DNA from 2 places in the Oceanimonas pelagia genome. Region 2 is predicted to be linked to the other one. Evidence: predicted binding sites of a transcription regulator. Region 2 holds the regulator's gene; the other holds the start of a gene.

Region 1 (15,755 bases), 1.1 Mb from region 2:
CTCCGACAGATCCGCTACCAGCCGGCCCAGCTCCTGATAACTGTCTCTGTGATGGGCCATCAGCAGATATTTGTAGCGGCTGTGAAAGGCAATCAGGCTCGACGGTGTCAGCCCGCGGTGCAGCAGGCACTGCCAGTCGTGCAGGGCGTACACCCGGGTGACGAAGTTTTCCCGCAGCACCGGATCGTTGAGCCGGCCGTCTTCCTCGCAGGGCAGCAACGGCAGCGCCTGCATGATTTCGGCGGCATAGATGCCCACCCCTTCCTTGGCGTTGCCCTTGCCGCTTTCGTGATAGACCCGCACCCGCTCCATGCCGCAACTGGGCGACTTGGCGCACAGCACATAACCGCTCAGGCCTTCAAATTGCGCCGCCATGGTGCGGCCGTAGTCGCGCAGCGCCCCGGTCACATCCACGCCCCTGGCGGTCTGGGCAATCACCTGCCCCTGTGCGCCAATCAGCCGAATACTGGGCCGGGGTGTGCCCAGGCCAATGGCCATTTCCGGACAGACGGGAACAAACTCCACGAATTTGGCCAGCTGCTCGGTGCAGAAGTCGGAACGTTTGTGTCCGCCGTCAAAACGCACCTTCTGGCCCATCAGGCAACCGCTAATACCTACCTTGATGATATGGGGATCAAACTTGTACATTGCCAACCCTCTTGTACAACTATGTATTTACCATAGCGCTGGTTGTACAAGATGATCAAGGTTGTACAAGAAAATTTCCCAAGGCAGGAGATAAAGGTTGGACGTGAGGCGCGAAGACGCAGGACAGGGTTGGAATGGGTGAACCGGAGCTGGGGCTGGGGCTGGGGCTGGGGCTGGGGCTGGGGCTGGGGCTGAAATATTGCCCGGGATAAACCCGGGCCGGCAAGGTTCAGTTCAGCTTGCTGCGTACAATTTCTTCTTCGTCACGAAACTGGCGACGCAGCTCGGCCTTGCTTTTCATCACCAGCTCGCCCCCCTTGCCAATGGTCATGTGCTCGGGGTTGTCGTTGTGCATGGCCTGCCAGGCCAGTACCGCCTGCATGCTGTTTTCCTTCTGCTCCTGAGTGAGCACGGAGCCGTCGGGCCACTTGCCCAGCTCCACCGCGGTCTTGAGCCGCTCATATACTTCTTTGGGCATGGCGGCAATGGCTTGCTGAAACGATGACATGACACTTCCTCCTGTATAGATGGGCTCAATTTACCATTCCCCATGAAAAAAGGGGTGGCTTCTGCCACCCCTTTTGTCTGCCGGTTTGCAAAAATGCGATCAGCCGCGCGCGGGCAGATCCATCAGCTCGATACCGGCCATCTTCTGCATCACGCGCACCACCTGGCAGCTGTAACCGAATTCGTTGTCGTACCACACATACAGCACGGCGCGGTCGCCTTCCACAATGGTAGCCAGGGAGTCAACGATACCGGCAAAGCGGGAGCCGACCATGTCGGTGGAAACCAGCTCGCTGCTAGTGCTGTAATCGATCTGGTTGTGCAGCGGGGAGTCCAGGGACACCTGCAGCAGGTAGTCGTTCAGCTCTTCTACCGTGGTGGCTTTTTCCAGGTTCAGGTTGAGCACGGCCATGGACACGTTCGGAGTAGGAACGCGAATGGCGTTGCCGGTCAGCTTGCCTTTCAGCTCGGGCAGGGCCTTGGCCACGGCGGAGGCGGCGCCGGTGCTGGTGAGCACCATGTTCAGCGCGGCGCTGCGGCCACGGCGATCGCCCTTGTGGTAGTTGTCGATCAGGTTCTGATCGTTGGTGTAGGAGTGCACGGTTTCAACGTGACCATTCTTCACACCGTAGGCATCGTTCACCGCCTTCAGCACCGGGGTGATGGCGTTGGTGGTGCAGGAGGCGGCGGACATGATGCGGTCTTCCGGCTGGATCATGTCGTCGTTCACACCGAACACGATGTTCTTGATGTCACCCTTGCCCGGCGCGGTCAGCAGCACCTTGGCGGCACCCTTGGCCTTGAGGTGCAGGCCCAGGCCGGCTTCGTCGCGCCACTTGCCGGTGTTGTCGACCACCAGGGCATCGTGAATGCCGTACTGGGTGTAATCGATTTCGTCCGGGCTGTTGGCGTAGATCACCTGAATGTAGGTGCCGTTGGCGATAATGGCGTTGTTGTCGGCGTCCACTTCAATGGAGCCGTTAAAAGGACCGTGCACGGAGTCACGACGCAGCAGGCTGGCGCGTTTTTCCAGATCGTCGCTGCTGCCACGCACTACTATGCCACGCAGGCGCATGCCGTTGTTGCTGCCAGCGCGTTCAATCAGCAGGCGGGCCAGCAGGCGGCCGATGCGGCCAAAGCCGTACAGCACCACGTCGGTGGGCTTGGCGTCGGTATTGGCGTTCAGGGCCGGGGCCAGCTCGGCTTTCAGGAAGTCGGCCAGGCCGGACTCGTCCTGATGATCTTTCCAGTAGCGCACCGCCAGTTTGCCCAGGTCGATGCTGGCCGGGGCCAGTTCCATCTCGCTCAGGGCCTTGAGCACAGGGTAGCTCTGGCTGACCGGCAGCGGCTGGCCTTCGTGACGACGCACCACACGGTGAGCCTTGAGAATGTCAATGGTAGATGCGTTCAGCAGGGGGCGAGCATAGACGCAGGTTTCCACGCCCTGGTTGCGGTACAGTTTGCCAATCAGGGGCTGCATGGACTCTGCCAGTTCCTGGCTCTGTTGCCAGGCGGACAGGTAACTCTCATGGGTCATCGACCGGATCCTTTTAATTCACGTAACCGTTATTGGTATGAGCAGCCAAACAAAAAGTTGCTGCTTTTGGGCTTTTCAGGCGCGCCCATTTTAGTGGATAGGGGGTATGATTACCAGACCGGAGCCGAGCGCAAAAAGACCGAAATGAGAACCAAACCCCTGTTATTTCTGCTTGCTGGCATACTTTTGTTGGCAGGCTGTGAGCGAGATCGCACCCGTGGCCTGTGCGGCCGATTCCCCCAGTTCTGTGCCGATTTGCACGACGACAGCTGGTGCACCCGGGAGCGGGAACGGCTGGTTGAGGCACGCTATGAGAACGCCGAGCACCCCGGCGATGCCAGCCGCTACCGGCTGATGAGCAGCCTGGAACACTACCGGCTGTGCCTGGATCCGCTGCTCGACATCGAATACACCAAGCGCCATGAGCGCAAAAACATCAAGGTGGAAGCCGTTATCGACATCGGTGAGGAACTGGCCCGGCTGGAAGCCCTCACCGCCGGCTCCGACTACCCCTATCTGCAACTGTGGCGCTGGCAGCGCCATGGTGATCGCTCGGCCCGCGACAGCTTTATTGCCCAGGCCTCCCGCCCCGAGATGCAACAGGCCGAGCTGCAGCAGGCCCTGGCCGGCTTGCTGTTGCACCGGGATCCGGCCGCCGCCGAGCGCGCCCTGCACCGCTCACTGGAGCTGACCCGGGAAGACAGCAAGCCCGACGCCAGCCTGCTGGCCAGCCTGGTGGATCTTTACATCGGACAAAAACGCTACGAGCAAGCCTGGATCTGGGCCGGAGCCCTGGCCGAGCTGCATGGTGAGGAGTGGGTCAACTGGCAGCGCATGGACTCCCATGTCAGATTCAGCAACCAGCAAAAAGACGCCATGAAGCAGCAGGTCGAGCATCTGGCACAGCAGCTGGAACGGGGCCGCTATCGGCGTTATGCTGCCAGCAACTGAGCAGGCGCCCCGGCTCAGTTGCCGGATTCCGGCGCCCGTTTATTTTGACACAAAGTCCCAAAAGACATGATCCAGCACAAGGAGAGCCGGTTTATCGTCGTTGACGGGCCGCCCAGTTTAAGTAACGTTACAACCAGTAAGCCCCTTCATTTTTATTGCTTTTTCAACTTTCGGGTGAATGTATGACTATCAAGGTAGGTATCAACGGGTTCGGTCGTATTGGTCGTTTCGTGTTTCGCCTCGCCTGCGAACGGGACGACATCGAAGTGGTCGCCATCAATGATCTGCTGGATATTGATTACATGGCCTATATGCTGAAATTCGACTCCACCCACGGTCGTTTTCAGGGGGATGTACATGTAGAAGGCGGCACGCTTATCGTGAACGGCAAGCCGGTACGGGTTACCGCCGAGCGGGATCCGGCCAACCTGAAATGGGACGAGGTGGGGGTGGACGTGGTGGCCGAGGGCACCGGCGTATTCCTCACCGACGAAACCGCCCGCAAGCACATTCAGGCCGGCGCCAGAAAGGTGGTGATGACGGGCCCGTCCAAGGACGCCACCCCCATGTTTGTGATGGGCGTGAACCACACCGACTATGCCGGTCAGGACATCATCTCCAATGCGTCCTGCACCACCAACTGCCTGGCGCCCCTGGCCAAGGTGGTCAACGATCATTTCGGCATTGTCGAAGGCCTGATGACCACGGTGCACGCCACCACCGCCACCCAGAACACGGTGGACGGCCCGTCCGCCAAGGACTGGCGCGGCGGCCGGGGCGCCGGCCAGAACATCATTCCTTCCTCCACCGGTGCCGCCAAGGCGGTGGGCAAGGTGATTCCCGCCCTCAAGGGCAAGCTCACCGGCATGGCCTTTCGCGTGCCCACCCCGGATGTGTCGGTGGTGGATCTGACCGTGCGCCTGGAAAAAGCAGCAACCTATGAGGAAATCTGCGCCGTGATCAAGGCCGCCTCGGAAAACGAAATGAAAGGCATTCTTGGTTATACCGAAGACGCCGTGGTTTCCACCGACTTTCTGGGCGAGCCCAATGCCGCCGTGTTTGACGCCAAGGCCGGCATTGCCCTCAACGACCATTTCGTCAAGCTGGTGGCCTGGTACGACAACGAAGTGGGCTACTCCCACAAGGTACTGGATCTGATCACCCATATCTCGAAGTAATACCAATTCGACCAAAGAAGTGAGCATTTTCTGGCAACAATGCCACGTTTCAAACAGTGTCATACCGGGTTTGACCCGGTATCTTTCTGCCGGAAGATCCTGACCTTCGCCAGGATGACAACCTGACCAAATGATTCATCTGTTTGGTATAAGGCCCCTTCCCCCAGGATCAAAAAGGCCGGCGCAGTGCGCCGGCCTTTTTCTTGCCGCTTGGGATCAGGCGTTACCCTTGACCTTCATCTTCAATGCCTTGGCAAAGTTGAGCATACGCTCCAGCGGGATCATGGCCTTGACCCGGGTGGCTTCATCCACGTGAATTTCGTGGGCGGCACCGCCCTCCTTCAGGGCATCGCGAATGGCCATCAGGCCGTTCATCGCCATCCAGGGGCAGTGAGCGCAACTGCGGCAGGTGGCGCCGTTGCCGCCGGTGGGGGCTTCCACCATTTCCTTGTCGGGACAGGCCTGCTGCATCTTGTAGAAGATGCCCTTGTCGGTGGCCACGATCAGCTTCTTCTGAGGCAGATCTCTGGCTGCCTGGATCAGCTGACTGGTAGAGCCCACGGCGTCGGCCAGCTCCACCACCGACTGGGGCGACTCGGGGTGCACCAGCACGGCGGCATCCGGGTTCTGTGCCTTCAGCTCCTTCAGCGCCTTGGCCCGGAATTCGTCATGCACGATGCAGGCCCCCTGCCAGCGCAGCATCTCACAGCCGGTCTGCTTCTCGATGTAGGACCCCAGATGACGATCCGGTGCCCAGATGATCTTGTGGCCTTCGCTGTCGAGGTGCTCGACAATTTCCAGCGCGATGCTGGAGGTCACCACCCAGTCGGCCCGGGCCTTGACCGCCGCCGAGGTGTTGGCATACACCACCACGGTATGATCCGGGTGCGCATCGCAAAAGGCACTGAACTCGTCGGCCGGGCAGCCCAGATCCAGCGAGCATTCCGCTTCCAGGGTGGGCATGAGCACGGTTTTTTCCGGGCTCAGGATCTTGGAGGTTTCCCCCATAAAGCGCACGCCGGCCACAATCAGGGTCTGGGCCTCGTGCTCCTTGCCAAAGCGCGCCATTTCCAGCGAGTCGGCCACGCAACCACCGGTTTCCTCGGCCAGCGCCTGGATCTCGGGATCGGTGTAATAGTGCGCCACCAGCACCGCATTGCGGGCTGTCAGCAGAGACTTGATCTCATCCTTCAGGGCATGCTGCTGCTCGGCAGTGAGCGGGGCCGGTTTGGCGGGAAAAGGATAGTCAAATTCGACAATATCAACGGCTTCAGTCATGGCGGTGTGCCAGTGCTCCATTCAATCACAATCTGCGGCCATTATACCGCCGAAGGCGAAGCAACCCAAATCCGGGTTAACAATATGAAACAACGAAACAGAATAAAGGGGGTTTTGAACAGAGAGTATTTACAGGAATGGTGGGTCGTGCAGGATTCGAACCTGCGACCAATTGATTAAAAGTCAACTGCTCTACCAACTGAGCTAACGACCCGTATAAACGGAGGCTTATTCGTCGGAATAAGTGGTGGACGCTACTGGGATCGAACCAGTGACCCCCTCCTTGTAAGGGAGGTGCTCTCCCGGCTGAGCTAAGCGTCCGGGAACTGGTGGGTCGTGCAGGATTCGAACCTGCGACCAATTGATTAAAAGTCAACTGCTCTACCAACTGAGCTAACGACCCGAATTGTATTACTTTCCTGCGAAAGTGGTGGGTGATACTGGGCTCGAACCAGTGACCCCCTCCTTGTAAGGGAGGTGCTCTCCCAGCTGAGCTAATCACCCTGGGAGGTACTTTTTACAAAAAGTACCAAAACTGGTGGACGCTACTGGGATCGAACCAGTGACCCCCTCCTTGTAAGGGAGGTGCTCTCCCGGCTGAGCTAAGCGTCCGGGAATCTGGTGGGTCGTGCAGGATTCGAACCTGCGACCAATTGATTAAAAGTCAACTGCTCTACCAACTGAGCTAACGACCCGAATTGTATTACTTTCCTGCGAAAGTGGTGGGTGATACTGGGCTCGAACCAGTGACCCCCTCCTTGTAAGGGAGGTGCTCTCCCAGCTGAGCTAATCACCCTGGGAAGTACTTTTTACAAAAAGCACCAAAACTGGTGGACGCTACTGGGATCGAACCAGTGACCCCCTCCTTGTAAGGGAGGTGCTCTCCCGGCTGAGCTAAGCGTCCGGGAATCTGGTGGGTCGTGCAGGATTCGAACCTGCGACCAATTGATTAAAAGTCAACTGCTCTACCAACTGAGCTAACGACCCGAATTGTATTACTTTCCTGCGAAAGTGGTGGGTGATACTGGGCTCGAACCAGTGACCCCCTCCTTGTAAGGGAGGTGCTCTCCCAGCTGAGCTAATCACCCTGGGAAGTACTTTTTACAAAAAGCACCAAAACTGGTGGACGCTACTGGGATCGAACCAGTGACCCCCTCCTTGTAAGGGAGGTGCTCTCCCGGCTGAGCTAAGCGTCCGGGAATCTGGTGGGTCGTGCAGGATTCGAACCTGCGACCAATTGATTAAAAGTCAACTGCTCTACCAACTGAGCTAACGACCCGGCCTGGTGGGTGGCTGCTGCCCCCTGCCAACGGCGGCCTATAATACGGATTTAATTGTGTGACGCAACAGCTAAATTGTCATTTTGTTTTGTTTGCTCAAGGAACAAGCGACTCTCACAAAATTCCGTCAATCCGCCGTTTATTTCATCGCATCCAGGTTTTCCTGAGCCAGCCGGGCGGCGCTGCTGCTGCCATATTCGCTCAGTATTTGCTCGAAGTACTGCCGTGCCTGGGCATCGTCCTTTTGCTCCCGGGCAATCAGCCCCAGTTTCAGCAGCGAGTCGGCCCGCTTGTTGGACTTGGGATAGGCTTCCACCACCCGGCCAAACTGCGCCTTGGACTGATCAAAGCGCTTCTGGGCATAGAGCAGCTGTCCCAGCCAGTAATGAGCATTGGGCACATAGGTGGACTGGGGATACTGGGTAATAAAGCGGGCAAAGGCCGGAATGGCGGCATTGTAATCCTTGTCCTGCAACACCAGATTCACCGCCCGATCGTAGGTGGCCTGTTCGTCGCCGGCCGGCTCGGGCGAAGCAGAAGCCGCGGTCTGGCTGGGCGCCGGTTCCGCCTCGGCACGGGGAGCTGCCTCCGGTGCGGCCCGGGGCGCCGACGCCGCTTCCTGCTGCGCCGCCAGCATGCTGCGCTGGCGCTCAATCACCTGCTCCAGCCGGTAGCTCTGCTCTTCCAGCAGGCCGCGCAATTCGCTCAGCTCCTGCTGCATGGCGTTGAGCTGGCGTTGTTGATCGATCTGCGCCTGAGCCCGGGCACTGAAGCTCCGCTCCAGCTCGGCCAGGCGCTCGTTAACGGAGCCGCTGCCACCCACGCTGGCCACCGGGGCCTGAGCCCAGCTGGCGGTGGATAAAACAGCGGCCATCGAAATGGCCGCGAATTTAATCATCATGTAACCGAATCAGTCCTTAGTAAACCAGTACCGCGCGACGGTTCTTGGCAAAACCGGCTTCGCTGCGGGAGGTATCAATCGGCTTCTCTTCACCGTAGCTGACGATGGCCAGCTGGGAACCGCTTACACCCAGGCTCTGCAGGTAGCTGGTCACGGCCTTGGCACGACGCTCACCCAGCGCAATGTTGTACTCGGGCGTACCGCGCTCATCGGCGTGGCCTTCCACCAGAATGCTGACATTGGGGTTGGAGCGCAGGAAACTGGCATGAGCTTCCAGCACCTGGGCGTAGTGACCGCTTACTTCGTCCTGGTCGAATTCGAAATAAATCACGTTTTCGCGACGCAGGGCTTCATACTGCTGACGCATCTGCTCGTCGGCGGACAGGGCGCCGCCGTTCTGGGCACCACCAGTGTATGCGCCACCGTCCTGATAGCTGCCATCGGCGCCGGACATGCTGTCGGCATCGCCGGTTGAGCTACATGCAGCCAGGGTCAACATGGGAAGTGCAACCGCCAGACTCTGAAGCAGTTTTTTCATTTGCATGGTTTTTCCTTAAGAAAAAGCAATTACTAGTTTAGAAACGGTGACCACGCCGGTGAGCGGACATCGCCGCTGCGCGCCGGCAGCCTGGCCTTGAATCGACCATCCATAGATACCAGCGACAGCACCTGACGGCCCTGATAGGTGGTACTGTAGATGATCATGGTGCCGTTGGGCGCCGGGCTCGGGGACTCATCCAGCCGTGTTTCGGTCAACACCTGCAGATAACCACCGTCCAGCTCCTGTCGGGCAATCCGGTATTGCCCCTGGGAGCGGCTGACCAGCACCATATTGCTGCCGTCTGCCGTGACCCTGGGGCCCAGATTCATGTCTCCCTCAAAGGTCACGCGGCGGGCATCGCCGCTGCCCGGCTCGGTACGGTAGACCTGTGGCCGGCCGCCCCGCTCGGAGACAAAATAAATACTTTTTCCGTCCGCCGACCAGGTCGGCTCGGTATCGATTGTGCGGTTATTGGTCACCCGGGTCAACTGGCGACTGGCCAGATTGAGTACGTATATTTCGGGCTGACCATCCCGGGACAGTACCAGCGCCAGCCGGCTGCCATCGGGGGACCAGGCCGGGGCACCGTTTATGCCCGGCTGGGAGCTCACCACCTGGCGCTGCTGGCTGTAAATGTCCTGCACCACGATTTCGGCCTTCTTGTTTTCAAAGGACACATAGGCCAGCTTGCGGCCATCCGGCGACCAGGCCGGTGACATCAGCGGCTCGCGGGAGCGCAGCAGCACCTGCTCGTTAAAGCCGTCGTAGTCGGCAATCATCAGCTGGTAGGGATACTGGGCACCGTGCTGCACGTTGACGTAGGCAATACGGGTCAGAAACGCACCCTTGATACCGGTCAGCTTCTCAAACACGATGTCGGCAATGCGGTGAGCATACTGGCGCAACTGGGCGGCAGGCACGGTGGCGCTGCGGCTTTCCAGCAGCCTGGCGCCGTTGCCGCCCAGCACGTCGGCCAGCTCAAAGCTGATCCGATACTGGTTGTTGCCCGCCGGCGCTATGCTGCCCACCACCACGGCTTCCGCCTGACGTGAACGCCACAGCATGGGCTCCAGCTGATCGGCCCGGGACACCCGCTGAGGCAAGGCATTCCTGTCCAGCGGCCGGAACATGCCACTGTTACGCAGGTCATTGCTGATCACCTCGGACAATTCCTGAGGCGCGGCACCACCACCGGTCCATTCAAAGGGCACCACCGCCACCGGCCGGGCGCTGTCTATGCCGCCGGTAATCACTATGTCCAGCGCCGCCTGGGCGCGTCCTGCCAGCATCAGCAGCGGCAGCCATAACCACAACCATCGTTTTGTCATCATCAAAGCCTCGGTATCAGGGTCAAATTCAGATTTTGCAGCTGTTTGTTCACGTCCGGATCCTTGGGCATGGGCAGGGTGCCGGTTTTACGAATGGCCAGCTCCGCCGAGCGGCACACCTCCGCATCCCCCTGGCCCTGGCCTATGGTCAGAATAAGGCCATCGGGCGCCACCCGCACGTTAATACGGCACTGCTTGCCTACCATGGTCGGCCCCACAAGCCAGTTGCGCTGAATGGCGGCGATGATCATGCCGGTATAGCGATCGACCTCGCCCTGCGATGCCGCACTGGAGGAGGATCCCGGCGGCGCCGAGCCCATCAGCGACTCCAGATCCTTCATCGCCTGCTCGGCTTCCGCCTTTTTCCTGGCTTCTGCCGCCTTGCGGGCCGCCTCGGCTTCCGCCTGCTTCTTCGCCTCCGCCGCCTTGCGCGCCGCCTCGGCTTCCGCCTGCTTCTTCGCTTCCGCCGCCTTGCGCGCCGCCTCGGCTTCCGCCTGCTTCTTCGCTTCCGCTGCCTTGCGTGCCGCCTCGGCTTCCGCCTGCTTCTTCGCCTCCGCCGCCTTGCGCTCGGCCTCGGCCTTCTTCCTGGCCTCCTCCGCCTTGCGGGCCGCTTCGGCTTCTGCCTGCTTCTTCGCTTCTGCTGCCTTGCGCGCCGCCTCGGCTTCCGCCTGCTTCTTCGCTTCCGCCGCCTTGCGCGCCGCCTCGGCTTCTGCCTGCTTCTTCGCTTCTGCTGCCTTGCGCGCCGCCTCGGCTTCCGCCTGCTTCTTCGCTTCCGCCGCCTTGCGCGCCGCCTCGGCTTCCGCCTGCTTCTTCGCTTCCGCCGCCTTGCGCGCTTCTTCGGCCTGACGTTGCTGCTCCAGCACGCGCTGGCGTTCCGCTTCGGCCTTGGCCTGTTGTTGAGCCACCACCTTTTGCTGCTCGGCCTGGCGCGCCGCTTCTGCCGCGGCGGCCTGCTCCGCCGCCTTGCGGGCGGCTTCTTCGGCGGCCTGGCGCTCGGCGTCGGCCTGAGCCTGTTCGGCGGCCTGCTGGGCGCTGCGTTGGGCCTGCATTTCGGCCAGGCGTTCGGCCTGGGCCGCGACCATGCCGTCGTCAATCATGGTGGCTTCGATAATGGACGCCGCCTGGGTGGGCCGCTTAGGGGTGCTGAAATTCACCCCCACCAGGAACAGCACGCCGACCAGCACATGCAGCCCCAGCGAAATTACCAGCGCCTTGCGAATGCTGCCGTCTTCGTTTCTGAACACGCCTTACTGCTCCGGTTGGGTCATCAGGCCCACGCTGGGCACACCGGCCGCCTTGAGGGTGGCCATTAACTGAATAACGGCGTCATAGCGCACATTGGCATCCCCCTGCACCACCACCGGCGCCTTGGGGTTGGTAGCCAGCTTTTGCTGCACCATTTCGGCCAGCGCCAGCAGATCCACCGCCTCGTCCCGGGTCTCGCCCACATCGAGAAAATAACGACCCTCGGCATCCACCGAGGTCACCAGCGGCGTTTCGCTGTCGTCCGGCAACAGCTCGGCTTCGGCCTGAGGCAGATCCACCTTGACCCCCTGAGTAATCACCGGCGCCGTGGCCATAAAGATGATCAGCAGCACCAGCATCACGTCGATATAAGGCACCACGTTGATATCGGCCACGCGTTTGCGCCGCTTGCGCTGATAGCTCTGCATTACTGGTTACCCGTGGTCACTTGCCGGTTGAGAATGGTGGAAAACTCATCCATGAAGTTGGCCAGGTGGTTTTCCAGGCGCTCCACCTGATAGCTGAAACGGTTGTAGGCGATGACCGCCGGAATGGCGGCAAACAGGCCCATGGCGGTGGCGATCAGCGCCTCGGCAATGCCCGGCGCCACCATGGCCAGGGTGGCCTGCTTGATCTCCGACAGGGCGATAAAGGCGTTCATGATGCCCCATACGGTACCGAACAGGCCGATATAAGGGCTGATGGAGCCGATGGTAGCCAGTACCGACAGGTTGGTTTCAAGCCGGTCTACTTCCCGGGACAGGGCCACCCGCATGGTGCGGTAGGTGCCTTCAAGAATGGTGTCCTGCGGGCGGCCCTGCTTTTGCAGGCGCACAAACTCGCGAAAGCCGGCATGAAAGATCTGCTCCATGCCCGCCAGGCTGTCGCGGCGGGCGTTGGACTCGTGGTAGAGCCGGCTGAGATCGGCACCGGACCAGAACTTGTCTTCGAACTGTTCGGCGTCGGCCCGGGCCGAAGTCAGCACCTTGCGGCGATTGATGATCAGCGCCCAGGACAGCACCGACATGCCCACCAGACCCAGCATCACCAGTTTGACCAGCAGGCTGGCCTGAAGAAAAAGACCAATAAACGAAATATCAGCGTGCACCCGACAGTACTCCCATCAACGGCTCAGGAATGGCAAAAGGTTTCATTTTGGTGATATCCACACAGGCGATGACCACTTCGCCCCTCACCAGAGAAAGGCCCGCATGATCCAGAATTTCCTGCTCAAACACAATAGAGGCACGTTTGAGCATTTTCACCGTGACGGTGACTTTTAATGCATCATTGAACCGGGCCGCCCGGCGCAGATCCATTTCCACCCGGCGAACCACAAAGGCGATGCCCTGCGCCAGCAGGCCGTCCTGCTCAATGCCCAGATGACGCAGCCATTCGGTGCGGGCCCGCTCCATGAATTTCAGATAGTTGGCGTTGTAGACGATACCGCCGGCATCGGTATCTTCGTAATAGATACGCACCGGCCAGCAAAATGGCGTTTGTGACATGCAAATCCCGGAAATCCGGCCAAAAAGATGGAATTACTATACCCAAGTCGGTGCCGTGAAAGAAGACGGCTGCGTCGGTGCACGACATTGAATGACCCTCGCGGGGCGTGAAGGGGATGGCGTGAGGGGAAGCTCAGACCGGAGTGCTCACTCCTCCCCTCACACTTTATTCCGGGAGATCGAAGCCGAAATGCAGGTAGGCGCGCGGCGTGGCCAGACGGCCGCGAGGGGTGCGCTGCAAAAAGCCCTGCTGAATAAGGTAAGGCTCGATCACGTCCTCGATGGTTTCCTTTTCCTCGCCGATGGCCGCCGCCAGGTTGTCGAGCCCTACCGGGCCGCCCATGAACTTGTCGAGCACCGCCATCAGCAGCTTGCGGTCCATGTAGTCAAAGCCCTGCTTGTCCACGTCCAGCATGTCCAGGGCCAGGGCGGCAATGGCGGCGTCGATGCGGCCACTGCCCTTGACCTCGGCGAAGTCACGCACCCGCCGCAACAGACGGTTGGCAATGCGCGGCGTGCCCCGGGCGCGGCGGGCCATTTCCAGAGCGCCGTCATCGTCGATGGTCAGCCCCAGCTTGCCGGCACTGCGGCTGATGATATGGGCCAGATCCGCCACCTGATAGAACTCCAGCCGCTGCACGATGCCAAAACGGTCCCGCAGGGGCGAGGTCAGAGAGCCGGCCCGGGTGGTGGCTCCCACCAGGGTAAAGGGCGGCAATTCCAGCTTGATGGAGCGGGCGGCGGGGCCTTCGCCGATCATGATGTCGAGCTGGTAGTCTTCCATCGCCGGGTAGAGAATTTCCTCCACCACCGGGCTCAGGCGGTGAATTTCATCGATAAACAGCACGTCACCGGGCTCGAGGTTGGTGAGCATGGCCGCCAGATCGCCGGCCTTTTCCAGCACCGGCCCCGAGGTGGTCTTGATGCTCACCCCCATCTCGTTGGCGACGATGTTGGCCAGGGTGGTCTTGCCCAGCCCCGGCGGACCGAAGATCAGCAGGTGATCCAGGGCCTCTTCCCGCCGGCGCGCTGCCTCGATAAAGATTTCCATCTGGCCGCGCACGTGATCCTGACCGCGATAATCCGCCAGCACCTTGGGGCGTATGGCCCGGTCGATGGCTTCTTCTTCCTGGCGGGGGGCCGGGTTGATAAAACGATCCGCTTCTATCATGGCTTATCCCATGCTTTTCAGGGCTTCGCGGATCAGTTGCTCCGCGTCCATGCCCGGTTTGGCAATTTTCTTCATCAGCTGCTCGGCCTGAGCCGCCTTGTAGCCCAGCGCCTGCAATGCGGCCAGGGCCTCGTCCCGGGCGCCGTCGCCGCCGGCGGCCAGCGCCGCCTCGGGGGCCGGGTTAAACAGATCGTAGCCGCCAAAACCCTTGAGCCGGTCACGCATTTCCACCACCAGCCGCTCGGCGGTCTTCTTGCCGACACCGGGCAGCTTGACCAGGGCGGTGATCTCGCCCTGCTCCACATTGTGAATAAACTGATCGGCGGTCATGCCCGAAAGAATGGCCAGCGCCAGTTTGGGGCCCACGCCATTGGTCTTGATCAGCTCCCGGAACAGCGCCCGCTCGGTTTTGGTGTTAAAGCCAAACAGCAGCTGAGCGTCTTCCCGCACCACAAAGTGGGTCAATACGGTGGCCGTCTGGCCCACATTGGGCAACTCGTAAAAGCAGCTCATGGGCAGGGTGACTTCATAGCCCACGCCGTTGACATCCAGCAGGATTTCAGGGGGCTGTTTTTCGACAATAATACCTTTTAACCGACCTATCACGAAGGCACTCCGCTAACCCGAACAAAACTGGGCCAAGAATAATAAATAACTGGATAAATATCCATGTATCAAAAACGGGGATTCGGGAATGGGGATTAGGGATTTCAGGCTTTCCAGTCCCGAGTCACCAATCCCCAGTCCCTGATTTACCGCATGCGACCGCGCACGGTGCCGCGCACCTGGCCGGCCATGCTGATCAGGCTCTGCCGGGTATGACCGTGGCACAGAGCCACCGCCAGGGCGTCGGCGGCATCGGCCTGGGGCGTGCCCGGCAAGCTCAGCAACCGCACCACCATGTGCTGCACCTGCTCCTTGCCGGCACCGCCCTGCCCCACCACCGCCTGCTTGATCTGGCGGGCGGAATACTCCGCCACCTCCAGCCCGGCGTTGGCGGCGGCGACAATGGCCGCGCCCCGGGCCTGCCCCAGCTTCAGCGCCGAGTCGGGGTTTCGGGCCATAAATACCTGCTCGATGGCAAACAGCTCGGGGCGAAACTGCAAAATGATTTCGCTGACCCCGTCGTAAATTTTCTTGAGCCGGGGCGCCAGCGCCTCGTCGGTCATGCGAATGCAGCCCGAGCCCAGATACTCCATTTTATTGCCGGTCTGGCGCACCACGCCGTAACCGGTAATGCGCGAGCCGGGATCGATACCGAGAATAATGGACATAGGAAGAAGAGCCAATGGTCACCCCCGCAAAGGCGGGGATCCAGAGAAAAGGTGTACGGCTCTGCAGACATGGCATCGTCTGCAGAGCCGCACGGGATCTCCGCCTACGCGGAGATGACATTCCGTTGTTTACAGTTGCTCGGCCAGTTCGTCGGAGATCTCGCCGTTATGGTAAACCTCCTGTACATCGTCCAGGTCTTCCAGCATGTCAACCAGGCGCAACAGTTTGGGTGCGGTGTCTTCATCCAGCTCCGACTTGGTGGACGGGATCATGGTCACCTCGGCGTTGTCGGCGGTCAGACCGCTGGCATCCAGCGCATCCTTCACCGCACCGAACTCGTCCCACTGGGTGTACACGTCGATGGAGCCGTCCTCGTTCACCACCACATCATCGGCCCCGGCTTCCAG
Region 2 (15,755 bases):
GCATTTACGTTATCGGCTTTTCCTTCCCGGTGGTGCCCAAGGGCCAGGCCCGTATTCGCACCCAGATGTCGGCGGCCCACAGCCGCGAGCAGCTGGATCGGGCCATTGCGGCCTTTACCGAAGTGGGCCGTGAACTGGGCGTGATCTGAGGAGAAAAACCATGAAAGCACTGGCAAAACTGAAAGCCGAACCCGGCATCTGGATGACAGACGTACCCGCGCCCGAGCTGGGGCACAACGATCTGCTGATTAAAATCCGCAAGACCGCCATCTGCGGCACCGACATTCACATCTACAACTGGGACGACTGGTCGCAAAAGACCATTCCGGTGCCCATGGTGGTGGGCCACGAATACGTGGGCGAGGTGGTGGCCATCGGCCAGGAAGTGCGCGGCTTTGAAATCGGCGACCGGGTCTCCGGTGAAGGCCATATCACCTGCGGCCACTGCCGCAACTGCCGGGCCGGCCGTACTCACCTGTGCCGCAATACCGTGGGCGTGGGCGTCAACCGGGAAGGGGCCTTTGCCGAATACCTGGTGATCCCGGCCTTTAACGCCTTCAAGCTGCCCGATGAAATCTCCGACGATCTGGCCGCCATTTTCGATCCGTTCGGCAACGCCGTGCACACCGCGCTGTCGTTTGATCTGGTGGGTGAAGACGTGCTGATCACCGGTGCCGGCCCCATCGGCATCATGGCTGCCGCCGTGGCCCGCCATGTGGGCGCGCGCCATGTGGTGATCACTGACGTCAATGATTACCGCCTCGAGCTGGCGCGCAAAATGGGTGTGACCCGTGCGGTGAACGTGGCCAGTGAAAACCTGAATGATGTGATGGCCGAGCTGGGCATGACCGAGGGTTTTGATGTAGGTCTGGAGATGTCCGGTGTGCCGGCGGCCTTCCAGGACATGCTGGCCAAGATGAACCACGGCGGCAAGGTGGCCATGCTGGGCATTCCGCCTTCCGACATGGCCATTGACTGGAACCAGGTGATCTTCAAGGGGCTGGTGCTCAAGGGCATTTACGGCCGGGAGATGTTTGAAACCTGGTACAAGATGGCCAGCCTGATCCAGTCGGGCCTGGATCTGAGCCCCATCATCACCCACCACTTCAAGGTGGATGACTTCCAGCAGGGCTTCGACACCATGCGCTCCGGCCAGTCCGGCAAGGTGATCCTCGACTGGCAGTAAGCCGGTTATCGCAAGGGCCTGTAAGTGCAGGCCCTTGTTACCGAGGCGACTCTCTTACCATATTGCCAGTCCCCAGTCCCCAGTCCCCAGTCCCCAGTCCCCAGTCCCCAGTCCCCAGTCCCCAGTCCCATTCGAAGCATTTTCCTCTTGTGCTAATTTCGTACAAGGGTTAGAACAGAGAAGACGGCCGGAGCCGTTCCGGCTACCCGATTTCGAATAGAGGATGTTCGTATGGTGACAAGGAATAAAAAGGCGGTGGCACTGGCGGTGTTTGCGGCCCTGGGGTATGGCGCAGCGTTCTCTGCACAGGCCGAGATCATCAAGATTGCCATTGCCGGCCCCATTACCGGTCCGGTGGCCCAGTACGGCGACATGCAGTTCACCGGCGGCCGCATGGCGGTGGAGCTGATCAACAAGTCCGGCAAGCTGGGCGAGCATACCCTGGAAGCGGTGGAGTACGACGACGCCTGTGATCCCAAGCAGGCAGTGGCGGTGGCCAACCGCATCGTCAACGACGGCATTCAGTTCGTGGCCGGCCACCTGTGCTCCGACAGCACCCTGCCGGCGTCGGACGTCTACGACGATGAAGGCATTCTGATGGTCACTCCGGCGGCCACCAGCCCGGCCATTACCGAGCGGGGTCTGGAATTCGTGATGCGCACCATCGGCCTCGACAGCGATCAGGGCCCCACCGCGGCGCACTATATTGTGGAGCAGGTCAAACCCGAGCGCATCGCCATTATTCACGACAAGAAGCAATACGGTGAAGGGCTGGCGTCCAGTGTGCGCGATGCACTCAAGGAGGCCGGTGCCAATGTGGTGGCCTATGAGGGGATCACCTCCGGCGACAAGGATTTCTCGGCGCTGATCGCCAAACTGCAGCGGGAGCAGGTGGACTTCGTCTATTACGGCGGCTACCACCCGGAGCTGGGGCTGATTTTGCGCCAGTCCGCCGAAAAGGGGTTCAAGGCCCGCTTTATGGGACCGGAAGGCGTGGGCCATAAAGACATCACCTCCATCGCCGGCGACGCCTCCGAAGGCCTGCTGGTGACCCTGCCCAAGAAATATGACCTCGACCCGGCCAACGCCGACATAGTGGCGGCCATTCAGGCCAGGGGCGAAGATCCCACCGGCCCCTTTGTGTGGACCACCTATGCGGCGGTGGAGGCTATTGCCGAGGGCATTAAACGCGCCGGTGCCGATCCGGAAGCGGTGGCCACCGCGCTGCGGGCCGAGCCGGTCGACACCGTGATGGGCCCGCTGTCCTGGGATGAAAAAGGCGACCTCAAGGGTTTTGAGTTCGGTGTGTTCGCCTGGCACAAGGACGGCACCTCCACCCAACTGTAACTCCGGTCATTTTATCGTCAACAGGCGGAGCCTGCTCCGCCTGATCTGACGGCGCTCATTGTGCAACGACAAGGAAAGGTTGTATGTCCGAGCCCCTTCTTTATTTTATTCAGCAATTGCTTAACGGCCTGACCATTGGCAGCACCTATGCGCTGATCGCCATCGGTTACACCATGGTGTACGGCATTATCGGCATGATCAACTTCGCCCACGGCGAGGTATACATGATCGGCGCCTACGCCGCCTTTATGGTGATGACCGCCCTGACCATGCTGGGTATTGACAGCACCGCGCTGCTGCTGTGCGCTGCCTTTCTGGTGAGCATTATCCTGACCAGTGTCTACGGTTATTCTATCGAGCGGGTGGCCTACCGGCCGCTGCGCAGCAGCAAGCGGCTGATTGCGCTGATCTCCGCCATCGGCATGTCCATCTTTCTGCAGAACATGATGCGCCTGGCCCAGGGCTCCCGGGATATCGCCATTCCTTCCCTGCTGCCCGGCGGCTGGAGTTTTGGCAACGAGGGCTTTCAGGCCACCTTGTCCTACATGCAGCTCATTATCTTTGTGGTGACCTTTATCACCATGACCCTGCTGTCGCTGTTTATTTCCCGCTCGCGCATGGGTCGGGCCTGCCGTGCTTGCGCCGAAGATCTGAAAATGGCCAACCTGCTCGGCATCAACAGCAACAGCATTATCGCCCTGACCTTTGTTATCGGCGCGGCGCTGGCGGCGGTGGCCGGGGTGCTGCTTGGCTCCTACTACGGCGTGATCAACCCCTACATCGGCTTTATTGCCGGGCTCAAGGCCTTTACCGCCGCCGTGCTCGGCGGCATTGGCAGCATTCCCGGCGCCGTGCTCGGCGGACTGCTGCTGGGTGTGACCGAGGCCATGACCGGCGCCTATTTCAGCACCGAATACAAGGACGTGGTGTCCTTTGGCCTGCTGATCTTCGTGCTGCTGTTCATGCCCACTGGCATTCTGGGCAAACCGGAGGTGGAAAAGGTATGAGCCGACTCAAATCCTCACTCATTGCCGCCGGCCTGTTCTTGCTGCTGGCGGGCTGGCTGCTCGGATTCCGGCTGGAGACCGCGGGCACCCGGCTGGTGGTGTCCAACCGGCTGGACGCCAGCTGGCAGTGGCTGGCACTGGGGGCGGGGCTGGTATTTCTGGCCCAGCTGTTTGCCGATCAGTGGCGCAAACCCTTTCGTTACCTTTCGGATCGCAAGGGCAGTTTTGCCCTGCCGGCCCCCGAAGAACAGCCCTGGTTGTATCGCATCGTCACCGTGCTGGTGCTGGCTACCCTGCTGGTATGGCCCTTTATGGGCTCGCGCGGCGCCGTGGATCTGGCCACGCTCACCCTGATTTACGTCATGCTGGGGCTGGGCCTCAATGTGGTGGTGGGCCTGGCTGGCCTGCTCGATCTGGGCTACGTGGCCTTTTATGCGGTGGGCGCCTACAGCTACGCCCTGCTTAACGCTTATTTCGGGCTGGATTTCTGGACCTGCCTGCTGCTGGGCGGCGCCCTGGCGGCAACCTTTGGCTTTCTGCTGGGTTTTCCGGTGCTGCGGCTGCGGGGGGACTACCTGGCCATCGTGACCCTGGGGTTCGGCGAGATCATTCGTATATTGCTCAACAATATGACCGAGCTGACCGGCGGCCCCAACGGCATTGCCGGCATTCCCAAGCCCACCCTGTTCGGGCTGGAGTTCGAGCGCCGGGGCGACAATCCCTTTCACGAGTTTTTCGGCATCGCCTACAACTCGGGGCACAAGGTGATCTTCCTCTACCTGCTGGCACTGGTGCTGGTGGTGCTGACCATCTTTATCATCAACCGCCTGCTGCGCATGCCCCTGGGGCGGGCTTGGGAGGCGCTGCGCGAGGATGAAATCGCCTGCCGCTCCCTCGGGCTTAACCCCACCCTGATCAAGCTCAGCGCCTTTACCATAGGGGCGGCCTTTGCGGGGTTTGCCGGCTGCTTCTTTGCCGCCCGGCAGGGCTTTATCAGCCCCGAGTCCTTTGTGTTTATCGAGTCGGCCATCATTCTGGCCATCGTGGTGCTGGGGGGCATGGGCTCGCAGATTGGTGTGGTGCTGGCGGCCATCATCATGACCATACTGCCGGAGCTGACCCGGGAATTTAACGAGTACCGCATGCTGCTGTTTGGCCTGCTGATGGTGCTGATGATGATCTGGCGGCCTCAAGGGCTGCTGCCGATGCATCGCCCCCACATGGAGCTGAAATCATGAGTGAACTGCTGAAGGTATCCGGCCTCACCATGCGCTTTGGCGGCCTGGTGGCGGTGGACGGGGTGGCGCTTACCATGAACGAACGGCAAATCGTGTCCATCATCGGCCCCAACGGCGCCGGTAAAACGACCGTGTTCAACTGCCTGTCGGGCTTTTACCGGCCCAGTGGCGGCAATGTCAACTTTCGTGGCCAGGCCATCGCCGGTCTGCCCGGCCACAAGATTGCCCGGTTAGGGATGGTGCGCACTTTTCAGCATGTGCGCCTGTTCAAGGAGATGACGGTGCTGGAAAACCTGCTGGTGGCTCAGCATGCCCACCTCAACACCCACTTTCTCGCCGGCCTGCTGAAAACTCCGGGCTTTCGCCGGGCCGAACGGGAAGGGCTGGAGCGGGCCCATTACTGGCTGGAAAAGGTCAATCTCACCGAATTTGCCAACCGCGCCGCCGGCAACCTGGCCTATGGTCAGCAGCGCCGGCTGGAGATCGCCCGCTGCATGGCGGCACGACCGGCCCTGCTGATGCTGGACGAGCCTGCGGCGGGGCTGAATCCGAACGAGACTCAGGAGCTGAACCGGCTGATCCAGGATCTGCGCGATAACGAAGGGGTCAGCGTGCTGCTGATCGAGCACGACATGAAGCTGGTGATGGACATTTCCGATCATATTTACGTGGTCAACCAGGGCCGGCCCCTGGCGGACGGCAGCCCCGAGGCGGTGCGCAGCCATCCCGATGTGATCAACGCCTACCTGGGAGAAGCCTGATGCTGCATGTCGACAATATCTGTGCCCATTACGGCAAGATCCAGGCGCTGGAAGACGTGACCGTGCATATTGAGCAGGGGGAGATCGTCACCCTGATCGGCGCCAACGGCGCCGGCAAGACCACATTAATGATGAGCATCTGCGGCGATCCCCGGCCGTCCCGGGGCCGGGTGGTGTTTGAGGGCCAGGACCTGTCCGAACTGGATACCGCCGCCATCATGCGCCGGGACATCGCCATTGTGCCGGAAGGACGGCGCATCTTCGCCCGGCTTACGGTGGAAGAAAACCTGCACATGGGCGCCTTTTTCGTGGACAGGCGCGAGCACACCGGCCTGATGGCCGAGGTGTTTGCCATGTTTCCCCGGCTCAAGGAGCGGCGTCATCAGCGCGCCGGCACCATGTCCGGCGGCGAGCAGCAGATGCTGGCCATCGGCCGGGCGCTGATGAGCAAACCCCGGCTGCTGCTGCTGGACGAACCCTCTCTGGGGCTGGCGCCCATTATCATCAATCAGATTTTCGACACCATCGCCCGGCTGCGCAAGGAAAAGGGCATGACCATCTTTCTGGTGGAGCAGAACGCCAACCAGGCGCTCAAGCTGGCCGACCGGGGCTATGTGCTGGAAAACGGCCGGGTGGTGCTGGCCGATACCGGTGCCGCCCTGCTGGTGAACGAGCGGGTGCGTAACGCCTATCTGGGCGGCTGAAGCCGAATTGGGTACACTGGCGCCACATTAATGAGGAGGAATTCATGGATCAGTTTGCCCATATTTCGGTGGACGACGCCCACATCATGCTGAGCGAGGGCCGGGCCCGGCTGGTGGATATTCGCGACCCCCAGTCCTTTGCCCTGGCGCACGCCGAAGGCGCCTTTCACCTGACCAACGACAGCCTGGTGGCCTTTACCAATGAGGTGGATTACGACGTGCCGGTGATCGTGATGTGTTATCACGGCATCAGCAGTCAGGGCGCGGCCCAGTATCTGGTGAATCAGGGCTTTGAGGAAGTCTACAGCCTGGACGGCGGCTTCGAGGCCTGGCGGCGCAGCCAGCCGGTGGTCGGCCAGTCGTGAAGGCGCTGCTGGTGCTCGACGAGCCGCGCCGGGCCCAGGCCTTTGTGGACTATCTGAGTGAGCTTGGCCTGCACTGCGAGCTGACTCAGGACGACGACGGTAACGTGCATATCTGGCTGGTGGACGAATCCCGTTTCGAGCAGGCCCAGCGGGAGGTCAAGCGTTTTCTGGCCGAGCCGTTTCATCCCCGCTACCAGGAAGCGTCCTGGAAGCGGGGCGACAGCCACGCCCGCTTTACCGACGGGGCCCGGCAAACCGGCTGGATCAGCGACCTGCTGCGCCAGACCGGGCCGGTGAATCTGCTGGTGCTGCTGGCCTGCCTGCTGGTTTACGGCCTGAGCTGGCTGGGCCTGCCCATGTTTGGGGTGCTGTCGTTTCCGCCCCGGGCCGAATGGCTGCTGGGCACCGAATTCTGGCGCGCCTTTACCCCGGCGCTGATGCACTTTTCCCTGATGCACCTGGTATTCAACCTGTTCTGGTGGTGGTACCTGGGCGGCATGGTGGAGCGGCGGCTGGGCAGCGGCAAGCTGCTGGTGCTGCTGCTGGTGGCGGCGGTGCTGCCCAACCTGCTGCAGTTCTGGGCCAGCGGCCCGCGCTTTGGCGGCCTGTCGGGAGTGGTGTATGCGCTGCTGGCCTATGTCTGGTTCAGCGGCCGGCTCAACCCGGCTCGGGGCATGGGCCTGCCCGACGGCATGGCGGTGTTTATGCTGGTGTGGCTGGTGCTGGGCTTTGCCGACCTGCTGGGCACGCCGGTGGCTAACATGGCGCACCTGGGCGGCGCGCTCATCGGCTTGTTGCAGGCCTGGCTGGACAATCGCCGGCGGGTTACTGATAAAGGAAGGTGGTAAACAGCAGGCGGCGTACCGGCGTTTGCCCGGTTTCCTGCAACAGCAGCTCGTTGAGCCGCTCCCGGCCCTCATCGGCCAGCCCGGCCCGGGCCGGCAGGGAGCGGATTTCCTGCCGGCTTTTTTCCGCCAGCAAGTCGTTGAGCGCATCCCGCAGCAGCGGCATATTCTCTTCCACTACCGTCAGTTGCTCCGGGCGCTCCAGCATCAGCTCCACCGCCACCCGCACATAGCCCAGGTTTTGCCCGGAGTTCTGGTAGTTGGTAATAATGTCCGGTGTCATGGTGTAGTATATGGGCCCGGCGGGTGCCGCCGTTTCCTCCTGAGCGCTGAGCGTGCCCGGGGCCGCCAGCAGCAGGCAGAGGGCAAGTAACCGAAACATATGAGTCTCCGAGCAATGAGAGAGCGGGCATTGTTTAAATATTTGCCGGTGCGGTCAAGTCCGTCGACGGTTTTCTGTATCATGGCCCGAAAATGCGGTGGTGATGTTACCGCCAAAGCAGGACCCAAGTCATTTTTATGTCTTTGCCACTTCAGCAAACAACCATGACGCCCAGTGTCGACAGTGACTGGCGCTGGGGCCGTTCAGCACCGGCGTCATCCGCCCTGGGCGACTGGCTGCACGAGCCGGGCTCGCTGACCCGGCGGCTGCGTCGTCACTGCCGGCACTTCCGGGTACAGGTATTGTCCGATTCGGTGTTGCGTCCGCTCACGCCGGCTCAGGTGGAGCGCCTTCAGGCCGGGCAGGCCTATTGCCGGGAAGTGTTGCTGTTGTGCGATGAGGTGCCCTGGGTGTACGCCAGCTCGCTCTATTCCTCCGCCACGCAAGCGGCATTGCCGGCACTGGCCGGGCTGGGCAGCAAGGCGCTGGGAGAGTTGATGTTTGAAGCGACGGATCTGCAACGGACTCCCTTTGATCTTGCCGAGCTCTCCGCGGTGGAGTATCGGCGGTTGCAGACCCGTGCCGGGTTCAATGCCGCCTTGAGCGATACCTTGCCCTGGGCCCGGCGCTCCACTCTCAGCACCGGTGCCGCCCGGGTGCTGGTGACCGAACTCTTTCTGCCGGCTTCGGCACCCTACCGGAATATAGTGTAATGACCACCCTGACTTCTTTTTCACGGCCGCGTTGGCGCGCCTACCTGGCTCTGGCCCGGCTCGACAAGCCCATCGGCACCCTGCTGCTGTTGTGGCCTACCCTGTGGGCGCTGTGGATTGCCGCCGAGGGCCTGCCATCCCCCTGGTTGCTGCTGGTGTTTGTGGCCGGGGTGTTTTCCATGCGTTCCGCCGGCTGTGTGATCAACGACTACGCCGATCGCCATATCGACGGCCACGTCAAGCGTACCCATGCCCGGCCGCTGCCCGCCGGTGAACTCACCGAGCGCCAGGCACTGGGCTTTTTCGCCCTGCTGGTGGGCATTTCCTTTGTGCTGGTGCTGACCACCAATGCCCTCACCATTGGTCTGGCCTTTGCCGGCCTGTTCTGGGCGGCGCTCTATCCCTTTATGAAGCGGGTGACTCATCTGCCCCAGCTGTTTCTCGGCATTGCCTTTTCCTGGGCCATTCCCATGGCCTTTGCCGCTCAGAGCAACAGCCTGCCCCCCGGGCTCTGGCTGCTGTTTGCCGCCAACCTCACCTGGACCGTGGCCTACGACACCATGTATGCCATGGTGGACCGGGACGACGACCTCAAAATCGGGGTCAAGTCCACCGCTATTCTGTTTGGCCGCCGCGACAAGTTGATCGTGGGTCTGCTGCAGCTGGCCACCCTGTTGCTGCTGGTGGCGGCGGGTGGGGTGTTTGAGCTGGCCGCGTCCTTTTACTGGGGGCTGCTGGCGGCTGCCGGACTGTTTGTGTATCAGCAGCGGCTGATCCGCGACCGGGAACGCATGCCCTGCTTTCGCGCCTTTCTTAACAACAACCACGTCGGCATGGCCATCTTTGCCGGTCTGGTGCTGGCGCTGTGGTAAGTGAAAGGCTTTGGGACTTGCTCTGGACTCATTACTGGATATACTGACAGTTAACTGTATAAACAGACAGGTTTCACCATGAAAGCCCTTACTCCCCGCCAGTCGCAGGTGCTGGACATTATCAAGGAACACATTCAGCAAACCGGCATGCCGCCCACCCGGGTGGAAATTGCCCGGGTGCTGGGGTTCAAGTCCGCCAATGCGGCGGAAGAGCACCTCAAGGCGCTGGCCAAAAAGGGCGTGATTGAAATCATGCCCGGTACTTCCCGGGGCATTCGCCTGGCCGGGGAAGAGGCGGAAGAAGAACAGGGCCTGCCGCTGGTGGGCCGGGTGGCCGCCGGTGAACCCATACTGGCGCAACAGCACATCGAGAGTCATTACCGGCTCGATCCCGCCCTGTTCCATCCCTCGGCGGACTTTTTGCTGCGGGTTCGGGGCACGAGCATGAAGAATATCGGCATCATGGACGGTGATCTGCTGGCGGTGCACAAGACCCGGGAGGCCCGCAATGGCCAGGTGGTGGTGGCCCGGCTCGACGACGAAGTCACGGTGAAGCGCTTTCAGCGCAAGGGCAGCAAGGTCAGCCTGGTGCCCGAAAACGAGGAGCTGTCGCCCATTGAGGTGGACTTGCGTACCCAGGAGCTGATTATCGAAGGTCTGGCGGTGGGGGTGATCCGCAACGGCGACTTCTGACAAACCCGCTTGACCCGGCAGGCCGCAAACTTATGGTGGCCTGCCAATCCCCAATCCCCAATCCCCAATCCCCAATCCCCAATCCCCAATCCCCAATCCCCAATCCCCAATCCCCAATCCCCAATCCCCAATCCCCAATCCCCAATCCCCAATCCCCAATCCCCAATCCCCAATCCCCAATCCCCAATCTCCCATTTCTTTATATTTTACATTTCCTTAACTGCTGCTTTACTTAGAGTCAGCCGAATGGAAGGGATGCGGTCGTTCGGCGGCCACCAATGCCGAATTCAAGTGCTCCGGTGTTACAGGATGAAACGATGGGGGTGCGCGTGAAGCCGATTTTGCTGCTGTTGTCCTTGCTGGCAACCCTGCCCGCCGAGGCCCAGGTCCGCCTCAACATGACCGAAGGGGTCACCGAAATCAGCCAGAAAGTGTATGGCCTGCACATGACCATTCTCACCATCTGCGCGGTCATCGGTCTGCTGGTGTTCGGGGCCATGTTCTGGGCCATTATTCACCATCGCAAGTCCAGAGGCGCCCGGGCAGCCCAGTTTCACGAAAGCACCAGGGTCGAGATCCTCTGGACCATCATTCCCTTTCTCATTCTGGTGGCCATGGCCATTCCCGCCACCAAAACCCTGGTGGCGATGGAAGACGCTTCAAAGCCGGATCTCACCGTGCAGATCACCGGCTCTCAGTGGAAGTGGCATTACCGTTACTTTGACGAAGACGTGGAGTTTTACAGCCTGCTGGCTACCCTGCCGCAACAGATCAGCGGTGAGGTGCGCAAGCGGGAGCACTACCTGCTGGAGGTGGATCATCCCCTGGTGCTGCCCACGGAGCGCAAGGTGCGCTTTCTGATCACCTCCGACGATGTGATCCACTCCTGGTGGGTGCCGGCTTTCGCGGTGAAAAAGGATGCCATTCCCGGTTTTATCAACGAGGCCTGGACCCGCATCGAGCAGCCGGGCCTGTATCGTGGCCAGTGCGCCGAGCTGTGCGGCAAGGATCACGGCTTTATGCCCATCGTCGTGGATGCCCGCTCTCCCGAGGAATTTGATGGCTGGCTGGCCCGGCGCAAAACCGAGCAGGCCGAGGCCAGGGCCGCCGAGCAGGAACTGCTGGCCATGAACATGAGCAGGGACGAGCTGATGACGCTGGGTGAGCAGGTCTATCAGAAGGCCTGTGCCGCCTGTCATCAGGCCAATGGCGAAGGCATTCCCGGCGCCTTTCCGGCGCTCAGGAGCAGCGAGCTGGTGCTGAACGACCGGGCCGCTCACATCAACATAGTGCTGTATGGCAAGGCGGGTACCGCCATGCAGAGCTTTGACAAGCAACTGGCGCTGAAGGAGCTGGCGGCGGTGATCACCTACGAGCGCAATGCCTGGGGCAACGACACCGGCGACCTGGTGCAGCCAAAAGATATTCACCAGGCCAGACAGGAACAATAGGGGGCTGTGATGGCGCAGATGGATCGCACGGAAACCGCGAATATTCACCTGGTGGATGAGCATCACCACGGTCCCGCCAAGGGCATCAGCCGCTGGCTGTTCACCACCAACCACAAGGATATCGGCAGTCTCTACCTGCTGTTCAGCCTCACCATGTTTCTGGTGGGCGGGGGCATGGCCATGGTGATCCGGGCCGAGTTGTTTCAGCCCGGGCTGCAGCTGGTAGAGCCCAACTTCTTTAACCAGATGACCACCATGCACGGCCTGATCATGGTGTTCGGTGCCGTGATGCCGGCCTTTGTCGGCCTGGCCAACTGGATGATTCCCATGATGATCGGCGCGCCCGACATGGCGCTGCCGCGCATGAACAACTGGAGCTTCTGGATCCTGCCCTTCGCCTTTGTGCTGATGCTGAGCTCGCTGTTTGTGCCCGGTGGCGGCCCCAATTTCGGCTGGACCTTTTATGCGCCCCTGTCCACCACCTATGGCCCCGACAGCACCGCCCTGTTTGTGTTTGCCATTCATATCATGGGCATCAGCTCCATCATGGGGGCGATCAACGTGATTGTTACCATCTGGAACCTGCGTGCACCGGGCATGACCTGGATGAAACTGCCGCTGTTCTGCTGGACCTGGCTGATCACCGCCTTTCTGCTGATTGCGGTCATGCCGGTGCTGGCCGGCGCCGTGACCATGGTGCTGACCGACAAGTATTTCGGTACCAGCTTTTTCGAAGCTGCCGGAGGCGGGGATCCGGTCATGTTCCAGCATATCTTCTGGTTCTTCGGCCATCCCGAGGTGTACATCATGATATTGCCGAGTTTCGGTATTATCTCGGCCATCGTGCCTGCCTTCAGCCGCAAGCGGCTGTTCGGCTACGCCTCCATGGTGTATGCCACTGCGTCCATTGCCGGGCTCAGCTTCCTGGTGTGGGCGCACCACATGTTTACCGTGGGCATGCCGGTGGCGGCGGAGCTGTTCTTCATGTATTGCACCATGCTGATTTCGGTGCCCACCGGGGTCAAGGTGTTCAACTGGGTAGCCACCATGTGGCGTGGCTCCCTCAGCTTTGAAGTGCCCATGCTGTTCGCCCTGGCCTTTATCGTGCTGTTCACCATCGGCGGCTTCAGTGGCCTGATGCTGGCCATTACCCCGGCGGACTTTCAGTATCACGACACCTATTTCGTGGTGGCGCATTTTCATTACGTGCTGGTGTCGGGAGCCATTTTCTCGATCATGGCGGCGGCCTACTACTGGTTGCCCAAGTGGACCGGCCACATGTTTGACGAGCGCCTGGCCAAATGGCATTTCTGGTGCTCTGTGGTGTCGGTGAACATTCTGTTCTTCCCCATGCATTTTCTCGGCCTGGGCGGCATGCCCCGGCGTATTCCCGATTATTCGCTGCAATTTGCCGACATCAATGCCCTGGTCAGCATCGGCGGTTTCGCCTTCGGCCTGTCCCAGCTCCTGTTTGTGGCGGTGCTGGTAAAGTGCATTCGCGGCGGCGAGCGGGCCCAGGCCAAACCCTGGGAGGGCGCCGAAGGCCTGGAATGGACGGTGCCGTCGCCGGCGCCCTACCACACCTTTGACACCCCGCCGAAGGTGGACGGATGAATACGGTCAAAAAGGCCCGGCGGCTGGGCCTGGTGGCGCTGGCCATGTTCGGTTTTGGCTTTGCCCTGGTGCCCCTGTATGACGTGTTTTGCGACATCACCGGACTGAACGGCAAAACCGCCAGCACGGCGGCGATGACCGCTCAGGGCGTGGACGAGGCGCGGCTGGTGACGGTGGAGTTTGTGACCTATCAGCACACCGGCCTGGGCGGCGAATTTTCCCCTTCGGTACGCCGGCTGGCCGTGCATCCGGGGGAAATGCACCGGGTCGACTTTACCGTGACCAATCCGGGCGTGGACAGCCGGGTGCTGCGGGCCATTCCCTCGGTGTCGCCGGGGCGAGCGGCGGGCTACCTGCGCAAGACCGAGTGCTTCTGTTTTGAGGAGCAACCTCTCGATGGCCGGGCGCGAGCGGTGATGCCCATGAGCTTTTACGTGGATGAGGCGCTGCCCGCCGACATTGAGGTGTTTACCCTGTCCTACACCCTTTACGACATCAGCGAGCAGGCGGCCGGGCAAGGCTGACAAGGAGGCAAGCATGGCGGTCAAAACGGAAAAATACTACGTGCCGGCGCAAAGCCCCTGGCCGGTGGTGGGGGCGCTGGGGTTGTTTCTGCTGGCCGCAGGAGCGGGCATGTGGGCCGCCGGCATCGCCGGCATTGCCGGGCCCCTGGTGTTTGCCGCCGGCACCCTGGTGATGACCGTCATGCTGTTTGGCTGGTTCTCCAATGTGATCAGTGAGTCCCATCAGGGGCTGTACAGCGAGCAGATGGACCGCTCCTTTCGCCAGGGCATGAGCTGGTTCATTTTCTCGGAAGTGATGTTCTTTGGCGCCTTCTTCGGTGCCCTGTTTTATGCCCGGGTGCTGGCGGTGCCCTGGCTGGGTGGCGCCGGCAACAATGCCATGACCCACGAGGTGCTGTGGCCCGAATTCAATGCGGTCTGGCCCCTGCTTAGCACCCCCGGCGGTATTGAAACCACCGCCATGGGCTGGCTCGGGCTGCCGCTGGTCAACACCATCATTCTGCTGAGCTCGTCGGTCACGGTGCATGCCGCCCATCTGGCGCTGTTGCAGGAACAGCGTGGCCGGCTGAAGCAATGGCTGGGAGTTACCGTGCTGCTGGGCGCCCTGTTCCTGGCATTGCAGATATGGGAGTACGTGCACGCCTATCAGGAGCTGGGGCTGCGACTCGACTCCGGCATTTACGGCAACACCTTCTTTTTGCTCACCGGCTTTCACGGCGCCCACGTCACCCTGGGCACTCTGATGCTGTTCATCATGTGGCTCAGGGTCAACAAGGGGCACTTCACTCCGGCTCAGCACTTCGGCTTTCAGGCCAGCAGCTGGTACTGGCACTTTGTGGACGTGGTCTGGCTGTGCCTGTTTGTGTTTGTCTATATTTTGTAAGGGTTCGTTTGGTGCTCAGTAAGGTATGGGATTGGGGATCAGCAGACCGCTGGCCAGAGCGAGGATCAGCAGGGCCAGAATGATGGCGGCCAGCCAGAGGCGGCGGCCGATATAACGGGCCATCAGTGCCGGATCCCGCCGCTGGAGCATGGCGCGCAGGCCCAGCATCAGGTTACCAATCATCAGCAGCAGCAAAAGTAAAACCAGCAGTTTCAATAACATGGATGAGACCCGGGACAAAGGACGACGCCTTGAGTATAGGAAAACGCGGGGGATTACTGGTACTGACGGCCGTCCTGACCGGTCTGATGGTGTTCATGGGCGTGTGGCAGCTGTCCAGGGCCGATGAAAAACGCCGGCTGCTGCAGGAGTGGGAGCAGCGCAGCCAGGTGGAGCTGGAGCTGAAAGAGGCCCTGGCCATGCAGAGCCCCTTTGGGTACCGGCTGCGGACGGGGGGAGTCTTTCTGGCCGGCGGCGAGCTGTTTCTCGATAACCAGATTGAGCAGGGCCGGGCCGGTTACCGGCTGATCCGGCCGTTGCAAACACCACTGGGGCTTTTGGCGGTGGACCGGGGCTGGTGGCCGGCGCACGGTGATCGCAGTCGGTTGCCGCCGGTGGAGGATCTTGACGACGGTGCCGTGATCGTGGCCGGTGTGCTGGTGCGGCCCTGGCAACCGCCGTTGTCACTGGGCGACACCGACCGTGACGCTCTGTCCCGGCGCGTCGCCAGCCTGGATCCCGATGAGCTGGCAGGTCGCTGGGGTCAGCCGGTGCTGCCCATGGTACTGAAAACCGATATGGATGCCGGCAGCTGGCAGCCGGTGTCGATGGGGCCGGAAAAGCACCTCGGCTATGCGGTGCAATGGTTTGCCATGACCTTCGCCATCTGGCTGGCGGCCTGGTGGTGGCATGGGAGGCGACATGACGCATAAACCGGTACTGGCGTTATTGGGTGTTTTTCTGCTGCCGCTGGCACTGGCCTGGCTGGTACTGGAGCAGGGCTGGTTCAACGCCGGCACCCGGGGCCATGGCGAATGGGTACAGGGCCATATTGGCCCGGCCAGGCAGTGGCGGCTGGTGCTGAGCCGCCCGCAAGATTGTGACTATTGCGAGTCTGCCAGCCGAATGCTCACCAACCTGAACCTGGCCCTGGGGCGGGACGGAGAGCGG

Evidence for each region. The regulator LexA, encoded in region 2, represses DNA repair genes until DNA is damaged. The targets are predictions, from matches to a motif close to ANCTGTNTNNNNANACAGNT.
Region 1: ruvA (Holliday junction branch migration protein RuvA) is a predicted target of LexA. The motif match lies at 14,727-14,746, and genes of this name have one in related genera.

What each region holds. Positions count from the first base shown of each region.
Region 1 covers NZ_CP118224.1:2,022,900-2,038,654, forward strand. The annotation lists gene PU634_RS09525 (YbgA family protein) at 1-648, opposite strand, end outside; gene PU634_RS09530 (YeaC family protein) at 878-1,156, opposite strand; gene PU634_RS09535 (glyceraldehyde-3-phosphate dehydrogenase) at 1,256-2,692, opposite strand; gene PU634_RS09540 (DUF2989 domain-containing protein) at 2,837-3,643, shown strand; gene gap (type I glyceraldehyde-3-phosphate dehydrogenase) at 3,826-4,821, shown strand; gene nadA (quinolinate synthase NadA) at 5,038-6,099, opposite strand; tRNA gene PU634_RS09555 (tRNA-Lys) at 6,238-6,313, opposite strand; tRNA gene PU634_RS09560 (tRNA-Val) at 6,345-6,420, opposite strand; tRNA gene PU634_RS09565 (tRNA-Lys) at 6,427-6,502, opposite strand; tRNA gene PU634_RS09570 (tRNA-Val) at 6,528-6,603, opposite strand; tRNA gene PU634_RS09575 (tRNA-Val) at 6,636-6,711, opposite strand; tRNA gene PU634_RS09580 (tRNA-Lys) at 6,719-6,794, opposite strand; tRNA gene PU634_RS09585 (tRNA-Val) at 6,820-6,895, opposite strand; tRNA gene PU634_RS09590 (tRNA-Val) at 6,928-7,003, opposite strand; tRNA gene PU634_RS09595 (tRNA-Lys) at 7,011-7,086, opposite strand; tRNA gene PU634_RS09600 (tRNA-Val) at 7,112-7,187, opposite strand; tRNA gene PU634_RS09605 (tRNA-Val) at 7,220-7,295, opposite strand; tRNA gene PU634_RS09610 (tRNA-Lys) at 7,303-7,378, opposite strand; gene ybgF (tol-pal system protein YbgF) at 7,519-8,280, opposite strand; gene pal (peptidoglycan-associated lipoprotein Pal) at 8,297-8,824, opposite strand; gene tolB (Tol-Pal system beta propeller repeat protein TolB) at 8,851-10,149, opposite strand; gene tolA (cell envelope integrity protein TolA) at 10,152-11,393, opposite strand; gene tolR (protein TolR) at 11,397-11,822, opposite strand; gene tolQ (protein TolQ) at 11,822-12,502, opposite strand; gene ybgC (tol-pal system-associated acyl-CoA thioesterase) at 12,492-12,902, opposite strand; gene ruvB (Holliday junction branch migration DNA helicase RuvB) at 13,069-14,073, opposite strand; gene ruvA (Holliday junction branch migration protein RuvA) at 14,077-14,679, opposite strand; gene ruvC (crossover junction endodeoxyribonuclease RuvC) at 14,826-15,347, opposite strand; gene PU634_RS09665 (YebC/PmpR family DNA-binding transcriptional regulator) at 15,477-15,755, opposite strand, start outside.
Region 2 covers NZ_CP118224.1:3,078,845-3,094,599, reverse strand. The annotation lists gene PU634_RS14805 (glycine C-acetyltransferase) at 1-149, shown strand, start outside; gene tdh (L-threonine 3-dehydrogenase) at 161-1,186, shown strand; gene PU634_RS14795 (branched-chain amino acid ABC transporter substrate-binding protein) at 1,418-2,533, shown strand; gene livH (high-affinity branched-chain amino acid ABC transporter permease LivH) at 2,617-3,540, shown strand; gene PU634_RS14785 (high-affinity branched-chain amino acid ABC transporter permease LivM) at 3,537-4,778, shown strand; gene livG (high-affinity branched-chain amino acid ABC transporter ATP-binding protein LivG) at 4,775-5,539, shown strand; gene PU634_RS14775 (ATP-binding cassette domain-containing protein) at 5,539-6,243, shown strand; gene glpE (thiosulfate sulfurtransferase GlpE) at 6,288-6,608, shown strand; gene glpG (rhomboid family intramembrane serine protease GlpG) at 6,605-7,456, shown strand; gene PU634_RS14760 (flagellar basal body-associated FliL family protein) at 7,434-7,835, opposite strand; gene PU634_RS14755 (chorismate--pyruvate lyase family protein) at 8,000-8,548, shown strand; gene ubiA (4-hydroxybenzoate octaprenyltransferase) at 8,548-9,420, shown strand; gene lexA (transcriptional repressor LexA) at 9,499-10,113, shown strand; gene coxB (cytochrome c oxidase subunit II) at 10,443-11,564, shown strand; gene ctaD (cytochrome c oxidase subunit I) at 11,583-13,178, shown strand; gene PU634_RS14730 (cytochrome c oxidase assembly protein) at 13,175-13,702, shown strand; gene PU634_RS14725 (cytochrome c oxidase subunit 3) at 13,716-14,585, shown strand; gene PU634_RS14720 (DUF2909 family protein) at 14,601-14,807, opposite strand; gene PU634_RS14715 (SURF1 family protein) at 14,837-15,517, shown strand; gene PU634_RS14710 (hypothetical protein) at 15,507-15,755, shown strand, end outside.